Regions from separate parts of the Enterobacter sp. RHBSTW-00175 genome, predicted to be linked through region 3. Evidence: predicted binding sites of a transcription regulator. Region 3 holds the regulator's gene; each other region holds the start of a gene.
The links. Region 3 encodes PurR, which represses purine synthesis genes. Its sites were predicted from a motif close to CANGCAAACGTTTGCNTG; they were not measured.
Positions count from the first base shown of each region.

Region 1: the regulator PurR is predicted to act here: its motif matches at 1,385-1,402, upstream of glyA (serine hydroxymethyltransferase).
Region 2: the regulator PurR is predicted to act here: its motif matches at 2,458-2,475, upstream of pyrD (quinone-dependent dihydroorotate dehydrogenase).
Region 4: the regulator PurR is predicted to act here: its motif matches at 1,942-1,959, upstream of cvpA (colicin V production protein).

Region 1 is NZ_CP055930.1:714,019-718,980, reverse strand. It holds gene hmpA (NO-inducible flavohemoprotein) at 24-1,214, opposite strand; gene glyA (serine hydroxymethyltransferase) at 1,519-2,772, shown strand; gene HV107_RS03370 (DoxX family protein) at 2,825-3,247, opposite strand; gene HV107_RS03365 (3-phenylpropionate MFS transporter) at 3,420-4,559, shown strand; gene csiE (stationary phase inducible protein CsiE) at 4,560-4,962, opposite strand, start outside.
Region 2 is NZ_CP055930.1:3,946,316-3,951,277, reverse strand. It holds gene HV107_RS18810 (YcbX family protein) at 1-647, shown strand, start outside; gene zapC (cell division protein ZapC) at 644-1,186, opposite strand; gene pyrD (quinone-dependent dihydroorotate dehydrogenase) at 1,353-2,363, opposite strand; gene ssuE (NADPH-dependent FMN reductase) at 2,612-3,187, shown strand; gene HV107_RS18790 (sulfonate ABC transporter substrate-binding protein) at 3,180-4,142, shown strand; gene ssuD (FMNH2-dependent alkanesulfonate monooxygenase) at 4,139-4,962, shown strand, end outside.
Region 3 is NZ_CP055930.1:4,454,535-4,459,496, forward strand. It holds gene punC (purine nucleoside transporter PunC) at 1-401, opposite strand, end outside; gene punR (DNA-binding transcriptional activator PunR) at 516-1,427, shown strand; gene purR (HTH-type transcriptional repressor PurR) at 1,444-2,469, opposite strand; gene HV107_RS21565 (YnhF family membrane protein) at 2,767-2,856, shown strand; gene HV107_RS21570 (MFS transporter) at 3,022-4,188, shown strand; gene sodB (superoxide dismutase [Fe]) at 4,225-4,806, opposite strand; gene HV107_RS21580 (C40 family peptidase) at 4,929-4,962, opposite strand, start outside.
Region 4 is NZ_CP055930.1:460,107-465,068, forward strand. It holds gene purF (amidophosphoribosyltransferase) at 1-1,217, opposite strand, end outside; gene cvpA (colicin V production protein) at 1,398-1,886, opposite strand; gene dedD (cell division protein DedD) at 2,074-2,775, opposite strand; gene folC (bifunctional tetrahydrofolate synthase/dihydrofolate synthase) at 2,765-4,033, opposite strand; gene accD (acetyl-CoA carboxylase, carboxyltransferase subunit beta) at 4,103-4,962, opposite strand, start outside.

The DNA.
Region 1 (4,962 bases), 1.6 Mb from region 3:
GCAAGTACAGCGCCGCCGGGCGATTACAGCACCTTATGCGGGCCGAAGCACTCATAATGAATGCTGTCTTTATTCACACCCAGCTCAACCAACTGCTTCGCCGCATACTGCATAAATGCCACCGGGCCACACACATAGAACTGCATATCCGGTGCGCTGAACGCCCCTTCATGCTGGCTTAAATCAATCAAACCTTCGCTGTCGAAGCGAGCAGCCGCGCGATCGGCTTCAGTTGGCAGGCGATACCAGGTGTGCGCGCTAAAGCGTGGCAGATCTGCCGCCAGCGTTTTCACTTCATCCGCAAACGCATGAACGTCACCATTTTCTGCGGCGTGGAACCAGTTCACCTGCGCGCTGTGGCTCGCTTTCGCCAGCGTATCCAGCATCGCCAGCATTGGTGTTTGACCAACACCTGCGGAAATCAGCGTAACCGGGGTATTGGCGTCAACGGCCATAAAGAAATCACCCGCAGGCGCGGCCAGATGCACCACATCACCCACGCTGGCATTGTTATGCAGCCAGCTGGAAACCTGACCGCCATCTTCGCGTTTCACGGCAATGCGGTAGCCTTTACCGTCAGGCTTACGAGTCAGAGAGTACTGGCGGATCTCCTGGTGCGGGAAACCTTCTGGTTTCAGCCACACGCCCAGATACTGACCCGGCTGATAATCTGCCACTGGTTGGCCATCCACAGGTTCGAATTCGAAGCTGGTAATCAGTGCGCTGCGTGGCGTTTTTTCGACAATACGGAATGCGCGAGTGCCTTCCCAGCCGCCATTTTTACTGGCGTTTTCACTGTAGATCTGCGCTTCGCGGTTAATAAAGACACCTGCCAGCACGCCGTAGGCTTTACCCCAGGCGTCCAGTACTTCCTGACCCGGGCTGAACATCTCATCGAGCGTTGCCAGCAGGTGACCGCCAACGATGTTGTATTGCTCTGGCTTGATCTGGAAGCTGGTATGTTTCTGTGCAATTTTCTCTACCGCAGGCAGCAGCGCCGCCAGGTTTTCAATATTGCTGGCATATGCGGCGATAGCGTTAAACAACGCTTCGCGCTGATCGCCGTTACGCTGGTTGCTCATGTTGAAAATCTCTTTGAGCTCCGGGTTATGCGTAAACATACGATCGTAGAAATGGGCGGTGAGTTTAGGGCCGGTTTCAACCAGCAGGGGAATAGTAGCCTTAACAGTAGCGATGGTTTGAGCGTCGAGCATGAGCGCGTCCTTTAGATGTTACTTTAATGATGTATTTTAAATGCATCTTATAGAAAGTACCCCTGCGTTGTAAATGGTTCTTTGCATCGTGAAAAATATGCATCACAAACCTGAAAAGAAATCCGTTGAAAATAGTGAGAGCTTTATTCCTCAAACCCTTGCGTGGCGTGGAGGAAAACGTTTGCGTAAAATCGTTTGTCAAGACCTGTTATCACAGAACTAATCAGTTATACTGTTGCCCGTCGTCCAACAGGACTGCCTTTTCAGGCCAAAATTTTATTGTTAGCTGAGTCAGGAGATGCGGATGTTAAAGCGTGAAATGAACATTGCCGATTATGATGCCGAACTGTGGCAGGCTATGGAGCAGGAAAAAGTACGTCAGGAAGAGCACATCGAACTGATCGCCTCCGAGAACTACACCAGCCCGCGCGTTATGCAGGCGCAGGGTTCTCAGCTGACCAACAAATATGCTGAAGGTTACCCGGGCAAGCGCTACTACGGCGGTTGCGAATACGTTGATATCGTTGAGCAACTGGCTATCGACCGCGCAAAAGCGCTGTTTGGTGCAGACTACGCTAACGTGCAGCCGCACTCAGGCTCCCAGGCTAACTTCGCGGTTTACACCGCGCTGCTGCAACCGGGTGATACCGTTCTGGGTATGAACCTGGCGCAAGGCGGTCACCTGACTCACGGTTCCCCGGTTAACTTCTCTGGCAAACTGTACAACATCGTGCCTTATGGTATTGATGAGTCAGGTAAAATTGACTACGAAGAGATGGCGAAGCTGGCTCAGACCCACAAACCGAAGATGATCATCGGTGGCTTCTCTGCATACTCTGGCGTGGTTGACTGGGCAAAAATGCGTGAAATCGCTGACAGCATCGGTGCATATCTGTTCGTGGATATGGCGCACGTTGCCGGTCTGATTGCCGCAGACGTTTACCCGAACCCGGTTCCTCACGCTCACGTCGTGACCACCACCACCCACAAAACCCTGGCGGGTCCGCGCGGCGGCCTGATCCTGGCGAAGGGCGGCGATGAAGAGCTGTACAAAAAACTGAACTCTGCTGTGTTCCCAAGCGCGCAGGGTGGCCCACTGATGCACGTCATCGCGGGTAAAGCGGTTGCGCTGAAAGAAGCGATGGAACCTGAGTTCAAGGTTTACCAGCAGCAGGTTGCTAAAAACGCTAAAGCGATGGTGGAAGTGTTCCTGAGCCGTGGCTATAAAGTGGTTTCTGGCGGCACTGAAAACCACCTGTTCCTGCTGGATCTGGTTGATAAAAACCTGACCGGTAAAGAAGCTGACGCAGCCCTGGGCCGCGCCAACATCACCGTGAACAAAAACAGCGTACCAAACGATCCGAAGAGCCCGTTTGTGACCTCCGGTATCCGTATCGGTTCTCCGGCTGTGACTCGCCGTGGCTTTAAAGAAGCCGAAGTGAAAGAGCTGGCTGGCTGGATGTGTGACGTTCTGGACAATATCAATGACGAAGCGGTAATCGAGCGCGTTAAAGGTAAAGTTCTGGATATCTGCGCGCGCTTCCCGGTATACGCATAATCCCTCTGCTTTGCAGAAAGTAAAAAGGCCGCGATTGCGGCCTTTTTTTTGTTTAACGCCTGTCGAGGGATATTGCGCCAGGGCCGGTTATCGCCAGCAAAATAAATGCACCAGCAATACTGACGTTCTTGTAGAAATTAATCATATTCGGCACCACGGCATCACCGGTCATATCCCAGTAGTGATGACCAATCACCGCCGTTCCCAGCGTGTAGAAAATAAACAGCACGGCAATAGGGCGAGTGTAAAAACCCAGCACGATAAGAATAGCTGCGGGGACTTCCATCACCACCGCGATAATGGCCGCCAGCGTGGGCATGGGGGCGCCGAGCGAGGTCATATATTGAACGGTGCCGCTAAACCCCGTCAGTTTGGGATAGCCAAAAATAATAAACAGGACAACGATGGCGATACGGGCAATCAATAACAGGAAGGAGCGTGAGGAGCCGAAATCGAAATAACGTAAGCTGTTCATGGCAAACGACCTCTGCATGCGATGTAGTTTAAACGTAATACAATTTTCCCGCTCTCGCCATACGCTATCCGGCTCTCACTGATGTTAATTTATCGTTAATTTATAGCACGCTAATGACTTGCTAAAGTCGGGGATTAACGCCAGACTATCGCCTCCATTTCAGGAGGGATTCATGGTTTTGCATTCCACACGCTGGCTGGCGCTCAGCTATTTCACCTACTTTTTTAGCTACGGTATTTTCCTGCCTTTCTGGAGCGTCTGGCTCAAAGGGATTGGCCTTACGCCGGAAACCATTGGCGTGCTGCTGGGCGCCGGGCTGGTTGCGCGTTTTCTGGGAAGTCTGTTAATTGCGCCACGCGTCAGCGATCCCTCCTTACTGATTAAAGCTGTACGAATTCTGGCGCTGCTGACGCTGGTCTTTGTGGCCTGCTTCTGGGTCAGCCATCAGTTTGCGTGGTTGATGGTAGTGATGGTGGGCTTCAATCTGTTCTTCTCTCCGCTGGTACCGCTGACGGATGCGCTGGCGAATACCTGGCAAAAACAGATAACCATGGATTATGGTCGCGTACGTCTGTGGGGTTCGATTGCCTTTGTGATTGGCTCTGCGCTGGTGGGCAAGCTGGTCAGTCTCTACGATTATCACGCCATTCTGGCGTTGTTGAGCCTCGGGATCGCTTCAATGCTGTTGGGTATGTTATTGCGCCCTTCAGTGATGCCGCAGGGAGAAAACCGCCATCAGGAAAGCGCTGGCTGGCCTGCCTGGAGGGCGTTGGTCGTCCAAAGCTGGCGCTTTCTGGCGTGCGTGTGCCTGCTTCAGGGAGCACATGCAGCCTATTACGGTTTTAGCGCAATTTACTGGCAAGGGGCAGGGTACTCGGCTTCAGCCGTGGGGTATCTCTGGTCGCTTGGCGTTGTTGCTGAGGTGATTATCTTTGCCCTGAGCAAAAAACTGTTCCGTCGCTTTGGGGCTCGCGACCTGCTGCTGCTTTCCGCCGTGTGCGGTGTGGCGCGCTGGGGCATTATGGGCTGGACGACAGAACTGCCGTGGCTTCTCGTGGCGCAAATTCTGCACTGTGGCACCTTCACGGTGTGCCATCTGGCTGCCATGCGCTATATCTCAGCCCGGGAAGGTGGGGATGTTATTCGCTTGCAGGCGGTCTATTCAGCCGTTGCAATGGGCGGCAGTATTGCCGTGATGACCGTATTTGCGGGCTTCCTGTATCAGCAACTGGGCCACGGCGTATTCTGGGTCATGGCACTGGTCGCGCTGCCCGCAATGGTAGTACGTCCCAAAGTGGCGGCGCGGGTCTGATTACGACTCCAGCATGGTGCGAATATGTTCTTGCTGCTGCGCATTGAGTGTCTCAACGGCATGGACCAGCGGCGGTGAGAATAGCGGCAGCGCCGTGGGGTAGGGGGTGATAACCAGTGAGGCTTCACGCGGTGCTCCCTCCTTCTGAAAAGCCTGTAACGTCAGATAACGAATATTGAGCGGCAGCAGCGTCAGTTCACGTAGCTGTTGCTCAATTAACGCCTCGCACTCTTTATCATCCCCCGTTAACAGCACGACCTGTTTTTCGTGCAGATCGTTCTCCTGCATCAGCCAGGCTCCAAAAATCACCGCCACCAGGCTCATCTCTTCTTCGGAAAAACGCAGCCCGAATTCGGCTTCCAGCTCAAACAGCGACGCTTTGGTTGTACGCAGCAGGCGCGGG
Region 2 (4,962 bases), 510 kb from region 3:
TTCGGGATTTGCAGAGCCGCTGTAAAGCCAGTGTCCAGATGGAGCAGTTCCGCCCGAATCTGGTTGTTACTGGTACAGAGGCCTGGGAGGAAGACACCTGGAAAGTGATCCGCATCGGGAGCGTGATTTTTGATGTAGTGAAACCCTGTAGCCGCTGCATCTTTACCACCGTTAGCCCGGAAAAAGGACAAAAACACCCTTCCGGCGAGCCGCTGAAAACCCTTCAGTCGTTCCGCACCGCGCAGGATAATGGCGATGTTGATTTCGGGCAGAACTTAATCCCTCGCTCCAGCGGCGTGATCCGCGTGGGCGATGAGATAGAAATTCTCGCGCGCGGGCCGGCCAAAGTGTATGGCTCAGGCCAGGAAGAAGAGTTTGTTGATGTCGAAATGGAACCCACTTCAGTGGTGGATATTCAGTGGCAAGGGCAAGTCATCCGGGGCAACAACCAGCAGGTTTTACTTGAACAGCTGGAACAAGCGGGAATACGCGTTCCCTACTCGTGCCGCGCCGGGATTTGCGGGTGCTGTCGCATCAGGCTGGTAGAAGGTGAAGTGAGTGCGCTGAAAAAATCGGCCATCGGGGATGACGGCACCATTTTGTGTTGCAGCTGTATTCCGAAAACGTCGATACAGCTGGAAGCTTAAACGGCCTGCTCGAGGCTGAAGGTATCAACACGCAGTTGGGGTTTCAGCCTGTCGTTCATCACTTTGATTGCGTCACCTAGTTGCATCATCCGCCCGGCGATTGTCACGCCGGGTTGCGCCAGTAAACAGAGCGCGGCATTTTCGCCAGGCTCTACCACCAGCAAACTCACCTCTTCGGCGGTATCGCTAAGATTGACGCTGGCGGCGTCCCCGGTGACTGGCTCCCAGCTCATGCCATGCGCCTGAAAATGCCAGCTTTTTGGCATCTGCGGTTTCAGAAAACGGATTGCGACCAGCGCGTTTAATACCAGCTCAGCGCGCTGCTCTTTAGAGAGTTCCAGGTCGCGGCATTTCTCTTCAAACGAGAAATAGAGTGCGGCATCGTCAACGCAAAAACCTGACGGCGCGAAAGCATCAGGGGTCAGCATTCGGCGGGCAAAACGAGAACGAAACAACATACCATTGGCTAAATCGAGCATCATGCGGTCATGCTCATCGCAAAAATACCAGCGCCAGTTATCGTCAGGTTTAATTCGCATTTTTCTCTCCCGTCCCCAAACGCCCTGTTCTAAAAATGTCCTGATTGTAGCTTCGTTTATAACATCAATAATAAAAGACCATAATGTTTAAATAAGCAACAATGACGGAATATAAAACAACCAGGGCTGGAAATAAAGCCCTGGTTGTCTGATAAGGGAGAAAAGATTAGATGTGAGTAACGATTTCTTTAATCAACTGTGGGCCTTTAAAAATAAAGCCGGAATAAATTTGCACGATAGTCGCACCTGCCGCTATCTTCTCGCGCGCTGCGATGACAGAGTCGATACCACCCACACCAATAATTGGCAGACGTCCGTTTAATTCGGCTGACAAGGCACGAATAATTTCGGTGCTTTTTAATTGTACCGGACGGCCACTTAAGCCACCGGCCTCGTCACAGTTTTTCATTCCCTGAACCAGAGAACGATCGAGCGTAGTATTGGTTGCAATCACACCATCAATATTATGGCGAACTAAACTGTCAGCAACCTGGATCAATTCTTCGGGAGAAAGATCCGGGGCGATCTTAACCGCGACTGGCACATATTTATGGTGGATCGCCTGCAACTCATTTTGCTTATTTTTAATGGCACTAAGCAGGTCGTCAAGCGCTTCGCCATATTGTAAAGAACGCAGCCCCGGGGTATTTGGTGAAGAAATGTTCACCGCGATATAACCGGCGTAGGCATAGACTTTTTCCATACAAATCAGATAGTCATCTTTACCTTGCTCAACTGGCGTATCTTTATTTTTGCCAATATTGATGCCTAATACACCGTCAAAATGCGATTTTTTGACGTTCTCGACCAGATGATCAACACCAAGGTTATTAAAGCCCATACGGTTGATCAGCCCCTCGGCAGCGACCAGGCGGAACAGGCGCGGTTTATCGTTACCCGGCTGTGGGCGCGGCGTCACCGTCCCGATTTCAATGGAGCCAAACCCCATCGCACCGAGGGCATCAATACACTCGCCATTTTTGTCCAGCCCGGCCGCCAGGCCCAGTGGGTTCTTGAAGGTCAGTCCCATGCACTGCACAGGTTTTTCCGGCACGTTCTGACGCACCAGTGCTTCCAGTGGCGTACCGGTAATACGGCGTAATTGCTGGAATGTAAATTCATGAGCGCGCTCAGGATCGAGCTGGAAAAGGGCTTTACGAACGAAGGGGTAGTACATGAACTCTCCTGGATTCCCGGTGTGCAAACCGGGAGGGGATTATGTGCGATCCTGCCCGGAAAGGGAATTGACCTGCGGCAAAAAAAACGCGCAAAACGCAATCGTTTCCCTCGCAGCACACTTCTTATGCAGTTTATGGCATTTAAATTGCGGATAAATCATTTAGTGGAATAACCCCTCGGTGTCACACTCCTGAAAATTGTTATGAATGTTAGATAAAAGCAAACAATTAGTTATAAGGAGCAAACATGCGTGTCATTACCCTGGCAGGAAGTCCACGTTTCCCTTCGCGCTCCAGTGCGCTACTGGAATATGCCCGCGAAAAGTTGAATAGCCTGGATATCGAAGTGTGCCACTGGAATCTGCACAACTTCGCCCCGGAAGACCTGCTTTATGCCCGCTTTGACAGCCCGGCGCTCAAAACTCTGATCGAACAGCTCAAAGGCGCAGACGGTTTAATTGTGGCAACGCCAATATATAAAGCCTCTTTTTCTGGCGCCCTGAAAACGTTACTCGACCTGCTGCCAGAACGCGCGCTGGACGGCAAAGTGGTGCTACCACTGGCGACAGGCGGTACGGTTGCACATTTGCTGGCGGTTGATTACGCCCTGAAACCGGTACTGAGTGCGTTAAAAGCACAGGAGATCCTGCACGGCGTCTTTGCTGATGATTCTCAGGTTATCGACTATCAGCACAAACCGCACTTCACGCCGAATCTGCAAACCCGCCTGGACAGCGCGCTGGAAACCTTCTGGCAGGCCCTGCACCGCCGCGATGTACAGGTACCTGCATTTAGCCAGCCGCAAGGAGTTGCTCATGTTTAAACACTTAACCCGCATAGGACTGGCTGGGTTGCTGACCCTCTCTGCACTGGCTCACTCGGCGGAAACTGCGCCGGAGAGTCTGCGCATTGGTTATCAGAAAGGCAGCGTCAGTATGGTGTTGGCGAAAAGTCATCAGTTGCTGGAAAAACGCTTCCCGAACACAACCTTCTCCTGGGTGGAATTCCCGGCCGGGCCACAGATGCTGGAAGCCCTTAACGTGGGCAGTATCGATCTGGGCAGTACCGGCGATATTCCGCCTATTTTCGCGCAGGCTGCCGGTGCGGACCTGGTGTATGTCGGTGTAGAGCCGCCCAAGCCGAAAGCGGAAGTGATTCTGGTACCAGAAAATAGCGCCATTAAGAACGTTGCTGAACTTAAAGGTCATAAAGTGGCGTTCCAGAAAGGTTCCAGCTCGCATAACCTGCTGCTGCGCGCATTGCAGGAGGCCGGGCTTAAATTCACCGATATTCAACCGGTTTATCTGACTCCTGCCGATGCCCGTGCGGCGTTCCAGCAGGGCAACGTTGATGCATGGGCAATCTGGGATCCGTATTACTCGGCGGCGTTACTTCAGGGTGGCGTGCGGGTGCTTAAAGACGGCAGCACGCTGAAACAGACCGGATCATTCTATCTTGCCGCGCGTCCATATGCGGAAAAGAACGGTGCTTTTGTTCAGGGTGTTCTCGACACCTTTACCCAGGCGGATGCACTGACGCAAAGCCAGCGCCAGGAAAGTATCACGTTGCTGGCCAAAACCATGGGATTGCCTGAACCGGTTATTGCCAGCTACCTGGATCACCGTCCACCCACCACCATTAAGCCTGTCGACGCACACGTGGCAGCGCTTCAGCAACAAACCGCCGATCTCTTTTATCAAAACCACCTTGTTCCAAAACAGGTGAATATACGCGATCGCATCTGGCAACCCACTGCGACACAAGGAACGAAATCATGAGTCTGAATCTTTTCTGGTTTTTACCCACCCATGGTGATGGACACTATCTTGGTACAGAAGAGGGTTCCCGCCCGGTCGATCACGGCTATTTGCAGCAGATAGCCCAGGCAGCAGACCGCATCGGTTTTACCGGTGTGCTGATCCCTACCGGGCGTTCCTGTGAAGATGCCTGGCTGGTGGCCGCGTCGATGATCCCGGTGACTCAGCGTTTGAAATTCCTGGTCGCGCTGCGCCCGAGCGTGGTCTCCCCTACCGTGGCAGCACGTCAGGCCGCCACGCTGGACAGACTTTCCAATGGGCGCGCCCTGTTTAACCTGGTGACCGGAAGCGATCCGCAGGAGCTGGCGGGTGATGGCGTTTTTCTGGATCACACTGAACGTTATGAAGCTTCGGCGGAATTTACCCACGTATGGCGACGCCTGCTGGAAGGGGATACCGTCACCTATGACGGCAAACATGTTCACGTTCGGGATGCGAAACTCTATTTCCCGCCGGTGCAGCAGCCGCGCCCACCGCTCTATTTTGGCGGTTCTTCCGATGTCGCGCAGGATCTGGCCGCAGAACAGGTCGATCTCTATCTGACCTGGGGCGAGCCACCAGAGCTGGTTAAAGAAAAAATAGCTCAGGTGCGCGCCAAAGCGGCGGCGCATGGTCGCAAAGTACGTTTTGGTATTCGCCTGCACGTGATTGTGCGCGAAACGAATGCGGAAGCCTGGCAGGCGGCCAACCGGCTGATCTCGCATCTGGATGAGGACACCATCGCCAGAGCGCAGGCTGCCTTCGCCAAAACGGATTCCGTGGGCCAGCACCGGATGGCATC
Region 3 (4,962 bases):
GTGGCAAAAATTCGATTGGTCCGTGAAGCCGGATAGTAATCCGTCACCAGCGCCTGCCAGGTGACCGCTGCGGCACAAACGCCGACGGCCTGAACAAAACGCAGCACCAGTAACCAGGTCGCATCGCGTACCCACAACATCCCAAGACAGCCTACGGCAAAAATTGCCAGACCCAGTAACAGCACTGGTTTACGACCAAAACGGTCGGAGAGCGGCCCCCACAGCAGTTGTGCAAAGGCAAAACCGGCGAGGAACAAACTCAGGCTGGCGCTAATGGCCGCGGCAGGCGTTTGCAAATCTTCCTGCATTGCAGCGAATGCGGGTAAGTACATATCGGTAGCTAAAAAGCCCAGCACGCTTAAGCCGCCGAGCCAGACTAGAAAACCTTTCCTGGGTTGCATTGTTTTATTCTCCTTAAGGAGGCAGGGTACGTTGGCGCAGAGTGTAGGGAGTGCAAAGCGGCTTGTGAAACGCTAATATTTGGCGGGTGCATTCAAATTTTTTGCAGGCAGAAAATGTGGTCAGATTATTCTCTTGAAGTTGTGGATGCTGTCGCCCGTAACGGCAGCTTCAGCGGAGCCGCGCAGGAACTACACCGCGTCCCCTCGGCCATTAGCTACACGGTGCGTCAGCTTGAGGAGTGGCTGGCCGTTCCGCTGTTTGAACGCCGCCATCGCGACGTGGAGTTAACGCCTGCCGGGGCGTGGTTTTTGAAAGAAGGGCGTTCTGTTATCAAAAAAATGCAGATCACTCGTGAACAGTGTCAGCAGATTGCTAATGGCTGGCGAGGTCATCTTTCTATTGCGGTGGATAACATCGTAAAACCCGAACGTACCCGGCAGATGATTGTCGATTTTTATCGCCACTTCTCCGATGTCGAGCTGCGGGTATCGCAGGAAGTCTTTAACGGTGTCTGGGATGCGCTGGCAGATGGCAGGGCAGAGATGGCGATCGGCGCAACACAGGCCATACCCGTTGGGGGACGTTACGCATTTCGCGATATGGGAATGTTAAGCTGGAAATGCGTGGTGGCAAGCGATCACCCGCTGGCGGCAATGGCAGGGCCGTTAAGCGATGATACCCTGCGTAACTGGCCATCGCTGGTACTGGAAGATACGTCACGCTCGTTACCCAAGCGTGTGACCTGGCTTCTGGATAACCAGCGACGGGTGATTGCGCCCGACTGGGAATCCTCCGCGACCTGCCTTTCTGCCGGGTTGTGTGTGGCAATGGTGCCGGTCCATTTTGCCAGACCACGAATCGATGCCGGGGAGTGGGTTGCCCTTGAGCTTGAAAACCCATTCCCGGACGCGGCCTGTTGTCTGACCTGGCAGCAAAGTGACGTATCGCCCGCGATGGCCTGGCTGCTGGATTACCTGGGGGACAGTGAAACGCTGAACAGGGAGTGGTTACGGGAGCCAGATTAACTGGCTCCGTACACGATTAACGGCGGTAGTCGCGGAAAGGACCGTCCGCCACGGAGCGACGTTCGATAAGACGCGGGTGGACTTCAATTGACTGCGACTCTTCACGTTTGTTAACGATCCTGTCCATCAGCATGTTGAAGGCTGTTTCACCCAGAGAATCTTTCGGTTGATGAATAGTGGTCAGCGCCGGGGTGAAGAAACGCGCGTTGCGCACGTTGTCATACCCGATCACAGAAATATCCTGCGGTACGCGCAGACCCAGCTCATCGGCAGCACAAAGCGCACCCATCGCCATAATATCGCCACCGCAGAAGACAGCAGTCGGACGATGCGGCTGGGAGACTATTTGCTGCATTGCGCGGTAACCGGATTCAGGCTCAAAGTCACCCTGAACAATCCAGTTTTCTGGAACGGTGATCAGTGCTTCTTCCATGGCTTTCATAAATCCGGCCAGGCGGCCTGCACCGGTGTTGCGCTCCAGTGGACCTGGAATCACGCCAATCTCGCGGTGACCCCGTTCTACCAGATAACGACCGGCCATGTAACCGCCTTCAAAGGCGTTATCGATTACTGAGTCAGTAAAATCGGCGTGCGCTTCACCCCAGTCCATCACCACCATTGGGATGTGACGGTACTCTTCCAGCATGGAGAGCACAGAATCCGGGTATTCGGAACACATGACCAGCAGGCCATCCACGCGTTTTTGCGCCATCATTGACAGATAAGCGCGCTGTTTCTCATGGTTGTTCCATGCGTTACCCAGGATCAGGGTATAGCCTTTCTGGAAGCAGTTTTTCTCGACCGCCTCGATTATCTCTGCGAAATATGCAGCTTCGCTGCTGGTGGCCAGCAAACCAATGGATTTGGTGTGATTAACTTTAAGGCTACGTGCGACCGCGCTTGGCGAATAGTGCAGTTCTTTGATCGCCGCCCAGACGGCATTACGCGTCTCTTCCGCTACAAAACGGGTTTTGTTAATTACATGTGATACGGTTGTAGTGGAAACGTTTGCGCGTTTTGCCACGTCTTTAATTGTTGCCATTAAATGTCACTCCAGACCATATCCTAAGCTCCTGAAAAACTTGAAGGTAAACGTTTGCCTTCTCTCACCCTTATCACGCAATCTGGAATTGCGACACGCCGGGAAAACGACACAGGACGTCAGGAGGGGGTCAATGGCCGGTACGCTAATAAATTTAGCGTGGAATTTTGTCCTATCTTGATGAAAAGGGGAAGAGCAAAAGTGGATATCAGTTTAAATCCAAGAAGATTTTTGACGTAAACTGTGTAAAAATGAGCAAGCTCACTTTTCGTAAGGTGATTAAAAGGAGAAAAATTGATGAGTACCGATCTTAAGTTTTCGCTGACGACCACCGTTATCGTGCTGGCACTGATTGTTGCAGCTGGTCTGACGGCTGTATTGCACTGATTTACGCGGGGGGAGAGTTCTCTCCCTCCACATTCCTCGCTGATTGTTACTTCTCCGGCAATAATCTTTTGCCAAATTGTTAACTTCTCATTTTTTGTGATTGGTGTCATGCTTTTTGCTTCTTTGTTCTGTGTCGCGGTACGACACGGCATCCGGAGTTGACTCATGAAAATCAATTATCCTCTGCTGGCCCTGGCGATTGGCGCTTTTGGGATTGGCACCACCGAATTTTCCCCGATGGGGTTATTGCCTGTTATCGCCCGGGGTGTAGACGTCTCTATCCCGGCGGCCGGTATGCTGATTAGCGCCTACGCGATTGGCGTGATGGTAGGGGCACCGTTAATGACGTTGCTGCTTTCACACCGTGCGCGCCGTAATGCGCTGATTTTCCTGATGGCTATTTTTACCCTGGGGAATGTGCTTTCCGCGCTTTCACCGGATTACACCACGCTGATGTTGTCACGTATCCTGACCAGCCTTAACCACGGTGCCTTCTTCGGACTGGGCTCGGTGGTTGCAGCAAGCGTTGTACCTAAACATAAGCAGGCCAGCGCCGTGGCAACCATGTTTATGGGTCTGACCATTGCCAACATCGGCGGTGTACCTGCGGCCACGTGGCTGGGTGAAGCGATCGGCTGGCGTATGTCGTTCCTGGCAACCGCTGCACTGGGCGTGATTGCTATGGTCGCACTGTTCTTCTCGTTGCCAAAAGGCAGCGCAGGCGAACGCCCTGATGTACGCAAAGAGCTGTCCGTGCTGGTTCGTCCTCAGGTATTGTCTGCACTGCTGACCACCGTGCTGGGGGCTGGGGCGATGTTCACGCTCTATACCTATATTTCGCCCGTGCTGCACGACATTACTCATGCCACGCCGGTCTTTATTACCGCGATGCTGGTGCTGATTGGCGTAGGGTTCTCTATCGGTAACTACCTGGGCGGTAAGCTGGCAGACCGTTCCGTGAGTGGCACGCTGAAAGGCTTCTTAACGCTGCTGATTGTCATCATGGTGGCCATTCCGTGGCTGGCGCGTAACGAAATTGGCGCAGCCATTGCGATGGTGGTATGGGGTGCGGCGACCTTTGCCGTGGTTCCGCCGTTGCAGATGCGGGTAATGCGTGTGGCGCATGAAGCGCCAGGACTCTCTTCATCCGTGAATATTGGTGCGTTTAACCTGGGTAATGCACTGGGCGCTGCGGCCGGCGGTGCGGTGATTTCGGGTGGCCTGGGGTACAGCTTTGTGCCGGTAATGGGGGCGATTATTGCGGCTCTGGGGTTACTGCTGGTACTGATGTCGGGTCGTAAACAGCCAGAAACGGCCTGCGCGGCTGAATAATCATAACGCAGAAGGGCGAACCCTTCTGCGTGTCTCTTACGCTGCGAGGTTCTTCGCAACAAATTCCCAGTTAACCAGCGCCCAGAAATGCTCCAGGTAGTTCGGGCGTGCGTTACGGTAATCGATGTAGTAAGCATGTTCCCACACATCGACGGTCATCAGCGGGGTTGCGCTGGTGGTCAGCGGTGTACCCGCGTTGGATGTTGATACGATAGCCAGTTTGCCATCGGCTTCTTTCACAAGCCAGGTCCAGCCAGATCCAAAGTTTTTAATTGCTGCGTCAGTGAATTTCGCTTTGAAATCAGCAAAGCTGCCGAACGAGGTATTGATGGCTGCGGCCAGTTCACTGGTGGGTTCTCCGCCTGCATTAGGTGCCAGGCAGTGCCAGTAAAACGTGTGGTTCCAGACCTGAGCGGCGTTGTTAAACACGCCACCTTCTGAGCTACGCACGATCTCTTCCAGCGTTTTGCCTTCAAAGTCAGTGCCTTTGATCAGGTTGTTCAGGTTGGTGACATACGTCTGGTGATGTTTGCCGTAGTGATATTCCAGGGTTTCCACGGAAATGTGTGGAGCCAGGGCGTCTTTTGCATACGGTAGTGCAGGTAATTCGAACGACATTGCTTCTCTCCTTATTATTTTTTACGTTGCCAATAACCATAAAGACAACAGGGATAGAGTAGCAAATTGAAAGGGTATGCAAAAGAGGAACTTACCCCGCCGCAGACGCGGCAGGGCAAGGATTAACGGATGGTTTTCGGGGTCATCACACGGCGT
Region 4 (4,962 bases), 1.4 Mb from region 3:
TACACGTTCGGGAAGCGGATTTCCGGTGCTGCAGAGGCCAGGTACACTTTCTTCGCACCAGCTTCACGCGCCATCTCGATAATCTGCTCAGAGGTCGTACCACGCACGATGGAGTCATCTACCAGCAGCACGTTCTTGTCACGGAACTCAGCACGGTTGGCGTTCAGCTTACGGCGCACGGATTTACGGCGCAGCTGCTGGCCCGGCATGATAAAGGTACGGCCAACGTAACGGTTTTTCACAAAACCCTGACGGTATGGCTTATCCAGAATGCGGGCGATTTCCAGTGCGATATCGCAGGAAGTTTCCGGGATTGGGATAACCACGTCGATATCAAGATCGTCCCACTCGCGGGCAATCTTCTCACCCAGTTTGGTGCCCATGTTCACGCGTGCGCTGTACACAGAAATCTTATCGATGAAGGAGTCAGGACGGGCGAAATAGACGTATTCGAACAGGCATGGGTTGCTGACCGGGTTGTCGGCACACTGACGGGTAAACAGCTGGCCCTTCTCAGTGATGTAAACCGCTTCGCCTGGTGCGACGTCGCGCAGGAACTCAAAGCCCAGGGTATCCAGCGCCACGCTTTCAGAGGCAACCATATATTCAGTACGGCCATCGCCAAGATCGCGCTTGCCGAGCACCAGCGGACGGATACCGTTTGGATCGCGGAAGGCAACCATTCCGTGACCGATAATCATCGCCACACAGGCATACGCGCCACGGATCTGGCGGTTAGTCGCGGCAACGGCGGCAAAGATGTTGTCTGCTTCCAGCGGATAATGGCGGAAGTTATCCAGCTCACTGGCGAAGATATTGAGCAGGATTTCAGAATCAGAAGTCGTGTTAATGTGGCGACGTTTCTCTTCGAACAGCTTTTTACGCAGCTCATGGGCGTTGGTCAGGTTGCCGTTGTGGGCAAGCGTGATGCCGTATGGAGAGTTAACGTAGAAAGGCTGAGCCTCAGAGGCGCTGGAACTGCCAGCAGTAGGATAACGAACGTGACCAATCCCCATATTACCTTGCAGGCGCTGCATATGGCGGGCTTCAAACACATCGTTTACCAGGCCGTTTGCTTTACGTAAACGGAAGCAGTTGTTTGCATCAATGGTGATGATGCCTGCTGCATCCTGTCCACGGTGCTGAAGCACCGATAATGCGTCATAAATAGACTGGTTTACCGGCATGAAACCGGCGATACCGACAATACCGCACATTCGTCTTTTCCTCGTTAAGAGTTTGGTTTAGTAGGCGTAATTGTCGCAGACAGTTTGAACACGGACAGCGCGCGACAACCGGAGCGTACACGTAGTACGCGAGGATTGTGAGCACTGCCCTGGTTCAAAATGGCAAGTAAAATAGCCTAATAAACCAAACTCTAAGCCACATCTCAGAGCTTATGCCCTGGGCAAGAAACTCGACGAGCTTTGCAGATAGTCAAAGAACCATCTGATGATGAAGCTGAACTCTGGAATGAGCTGCGACTTCTGCCAGTCTTCACTTTTTGAGAACCCGGTAAAGGTATCAAGGAAGAACAGTATCGCAGCCACAATCAGCACGCCACGCAACGCCCCGAAACAGATCCCGAGCACCCTGTCCGTTCCTGACAGACCGGTTTTCTCGACCAGCTGACCTATCACGTAATTCACGATAGCGCCGACTAACAGCGTCGCGATAAACAATACCGCGATGGCGATTCCATTTCGGACCAGTTCATCTTCAAAGCCCGTGAACCAGACAGACAGGTAAGTGTAGTAATGACTGGCAACAAAGAAAGCACAACCCCATGTCACCAGCGATAACGCTTCACGTACAAAGCCACGGATCAGGCTAACCAGACAGGAAAAACCAATCACCGCAATGATGGCGTAATCAATCCAGACCATATGTGTCCCACGATTAAACGCCCTGTCATCCAGTTCGGGGCGAATTCTAACAGAAAAAGAAAACGTTTGCGTAGGGATTTCCTTCCCGCGCGTAAATAAAAAAGGCGCTGAAAAAATGTTCAACGCCACAGGCTTTTTACGTCTCTGCGGACGTATGTTTCCCTCACCCCAGGGGGAGAGAGGAAGATCAGTTCGCGCTGTAATTCATCACCACACCGCTCAGACCAGAGATTTGCTTCAGTTCGCCAAGCGATCCTTTCAGCTTATCTTTAGATGCTTCCGGCCCCACGAGAATACGGGTGATTTTACCCTGTACAGGCGTGGAAGGTGAAGTGTAAACCCGATAACCCGCACTGCGCAGTTTACCCACTACCTCATTGACTTTATCGGCATTTTTTAGCGCACCGAGCTGCACAACGTAGGCTTTACCGGTTGGGGCAGCATCCTGCTGAGCCGGTTTTGCCGGAGGCGGTGTTTCTGACGCAGCCGCAAGCTGATCGGTGGTTTTATCACGCTGCGGTTTTGGCTGTGGTTTCTCGACAGGTTTCGGTTTTTCAACAGGCTTAGGCTGCTCAACCGGAACAGGCACAGGATCGATTTCACTGTTGGTGTTCACTGCCAGACGAGAAGGATCGAGCGACGGTGCCGCAGCATCCCCTGCCCGCACCTCTTCAGCCGCACCTTCCGGGGGCTGAGCAGGCAGAGCCTGAGTGGCAGCAGGGGACATATCAGGCTCGTCACGGTCGCCCGGTTTAGGGACCAGCGGGATTGCCGCGAATTCGTCCTGATAATGCTTTTTCTGCCCGTCGAGCAAACCGGGGAGAATAATCACCCCCAGCGCAACAAGCACAATGGTTCCTGTTAAACGGTTCTGAAACTTACTCGCCACCGGTTCTCCCCGCGTCCATCACTTCCATGACATGTGCTACGGTGTGGAACGACCCACACACCAGCACGGTATCTTCTGGGTTAGCATCTGCCATCGCAGCTTCCCAGGCCAGCGCCACGCTTTTATAGATTTCGCCTTTGCCGAGATGTTCCATCAACTGTTCGGCAGTGGCGCCACGTGGCCCCTCCAGTGGAGCACAATACCAGCAATCGACCACAGTCTCCATGCAGGCCAGCGTGCCAGCGATATCTTTATCATGAAGCATACCGATAACCGCCAGGACGCGCCCGGTTTTTGGTAACGATTTAAGACGTCCGGCAAGATATGCTGCCGCATGAGGGTTATGCGCCACATCCAGGATCACGCGCGGTGACTCACTGACAATCTGGAAACGCCCGGGCAGAACCGCATTCCGGATGCCGTCGCGAATCGCCTGTTCACTAACGTTCAGTCCACTGGCACGCAGCGCTGCCAGTGCGGTTGCCGCATTCGGCTGCGGCACCTGCGGCAGCGGCAGGTTTTCCAGCGCACCCTGAGCATCGCTGAAATGCCAGCCGTTTTCCTGCACCTCGTACTGCCAGTCAACCCCGCGACGCAGTAGCACAGCGCCCTTCTCTTTCGCAACGTCAGCAATGGTGTGCGGCATATCCGGCTCGCCTACTACAGCAGGCCTGTTAGCGCGGAAAATACCGGCTTTCTCGCGGCCAATGTTTTCCCTGTCCGGCCCCAGCCAGTCGGTATGATCCAGGGCAATACTGGTCACCACGGAGACATCAGCGTCCACCATGTTGGTGGCATCAAGACGCCCGCCCAGACCAACTTCCAGAATCACGACATCAAGCTCTGCCTGCTTAAACAGCCACAATGCAGAGAGCGTACCGTATTCAAAATAGGTTAATGAGATCTCACCGCGCGCGGCTTCGATTTCGGCAAAGGAGGCGGTATGGGCAGATTCCGGCAATTCGCTGTTCTGTACGCGCACACGCTCGGTATAACGCACCAGATGCGGAGAGCTGTAAACGCCAACCTTAAAGCCCGCGGCCATCAGTATCGATTCCAGCGTGCGGCAGGTGGTACCTTTACCGTTAGTGCCCGCAACAGTAAACACGAAAGGTGCCGGTTTTAACACGTCCAGACGCGCGGCGACCTGGCTTACGCGCTCAAGCCCCATATCAATAGTTTTACTGTGCAGGTTTTCCAGATAAGAAAGCCACGCGGCCAGGGGCGACGTGGCTTGGGGAATGCTGTTATTTTCCATGATGCCCGGTTGTCATTAACGATTAGAAAGAAAAAGGGCAGCGCCAACCGGCCCTGCCCTTTTCAGTTATCAGGCTTCGGGTTCCTGATCCGGTACGACCACGCCTTCGCGCGGCTCATCCGGGTTAGGCGCTGGCAGATTCATCAGCTTCGCCAGAATGCTTGCCAGTTTCAGGCGCATTTCCGGGCGGCGAACGATCATGTCGATAGCGCCTTTCTCGATGAGGAATTCACTGCGCTGGAATCCAGGCGGCAGTTTTTCACGTACGGTTTGTTCGATAACGCGAGGGCCCGCAAAGCCGATCAGCGCTTTTGGCTCAGCGATGTTCAGATCGCCCAGCATCGCGAAGCTTGCAGAGACACCACCCATGGTTGGGTCGGTCAGTACAGAAATGTACGGCAGACCGCGTTCCTGCATTTTCGCCAGCGCAGCAGAGGTTTTCGCCATCTGCATCAGGGACATCAGCGCTTCCTGCATACGTGCGCCACCAGAGGCGGAGAAGCAGATCAGCGGGCAGTTGTCTTCCAGCGCCTGCTCTACAGCACGAACGAAACGCGCCCCCACTACGGAGCCCATTGAGCCACCCATAAAGGAGAACTCAAACGCTGCGGCAACAACCGGCATCTCGTGCAGAGTGCCTTTCATCACGATCAGCGCGTCTTTCTCGCCAGTCTCTTTCTGAGCAGAGGCCAGACGATCTTTGTATTTTTTGGAATCGCGGAACTTCAGCACGTCTTTCGGCTCGAGTTCGCTACCCAGTTCTACCAGAGAACCTTCGTCCAGCAGACTATGCACGCGGTTACGCGCCGACATGCGCATGTGGTGGTCACACTTAGGACACACCTCAAGATTGCGTTCCAGCTCCGCGCGGTACAGAACCTGGCCGCAGCTATCACACTTCGTCCATACCCCTTCTGGAATACTCGCTT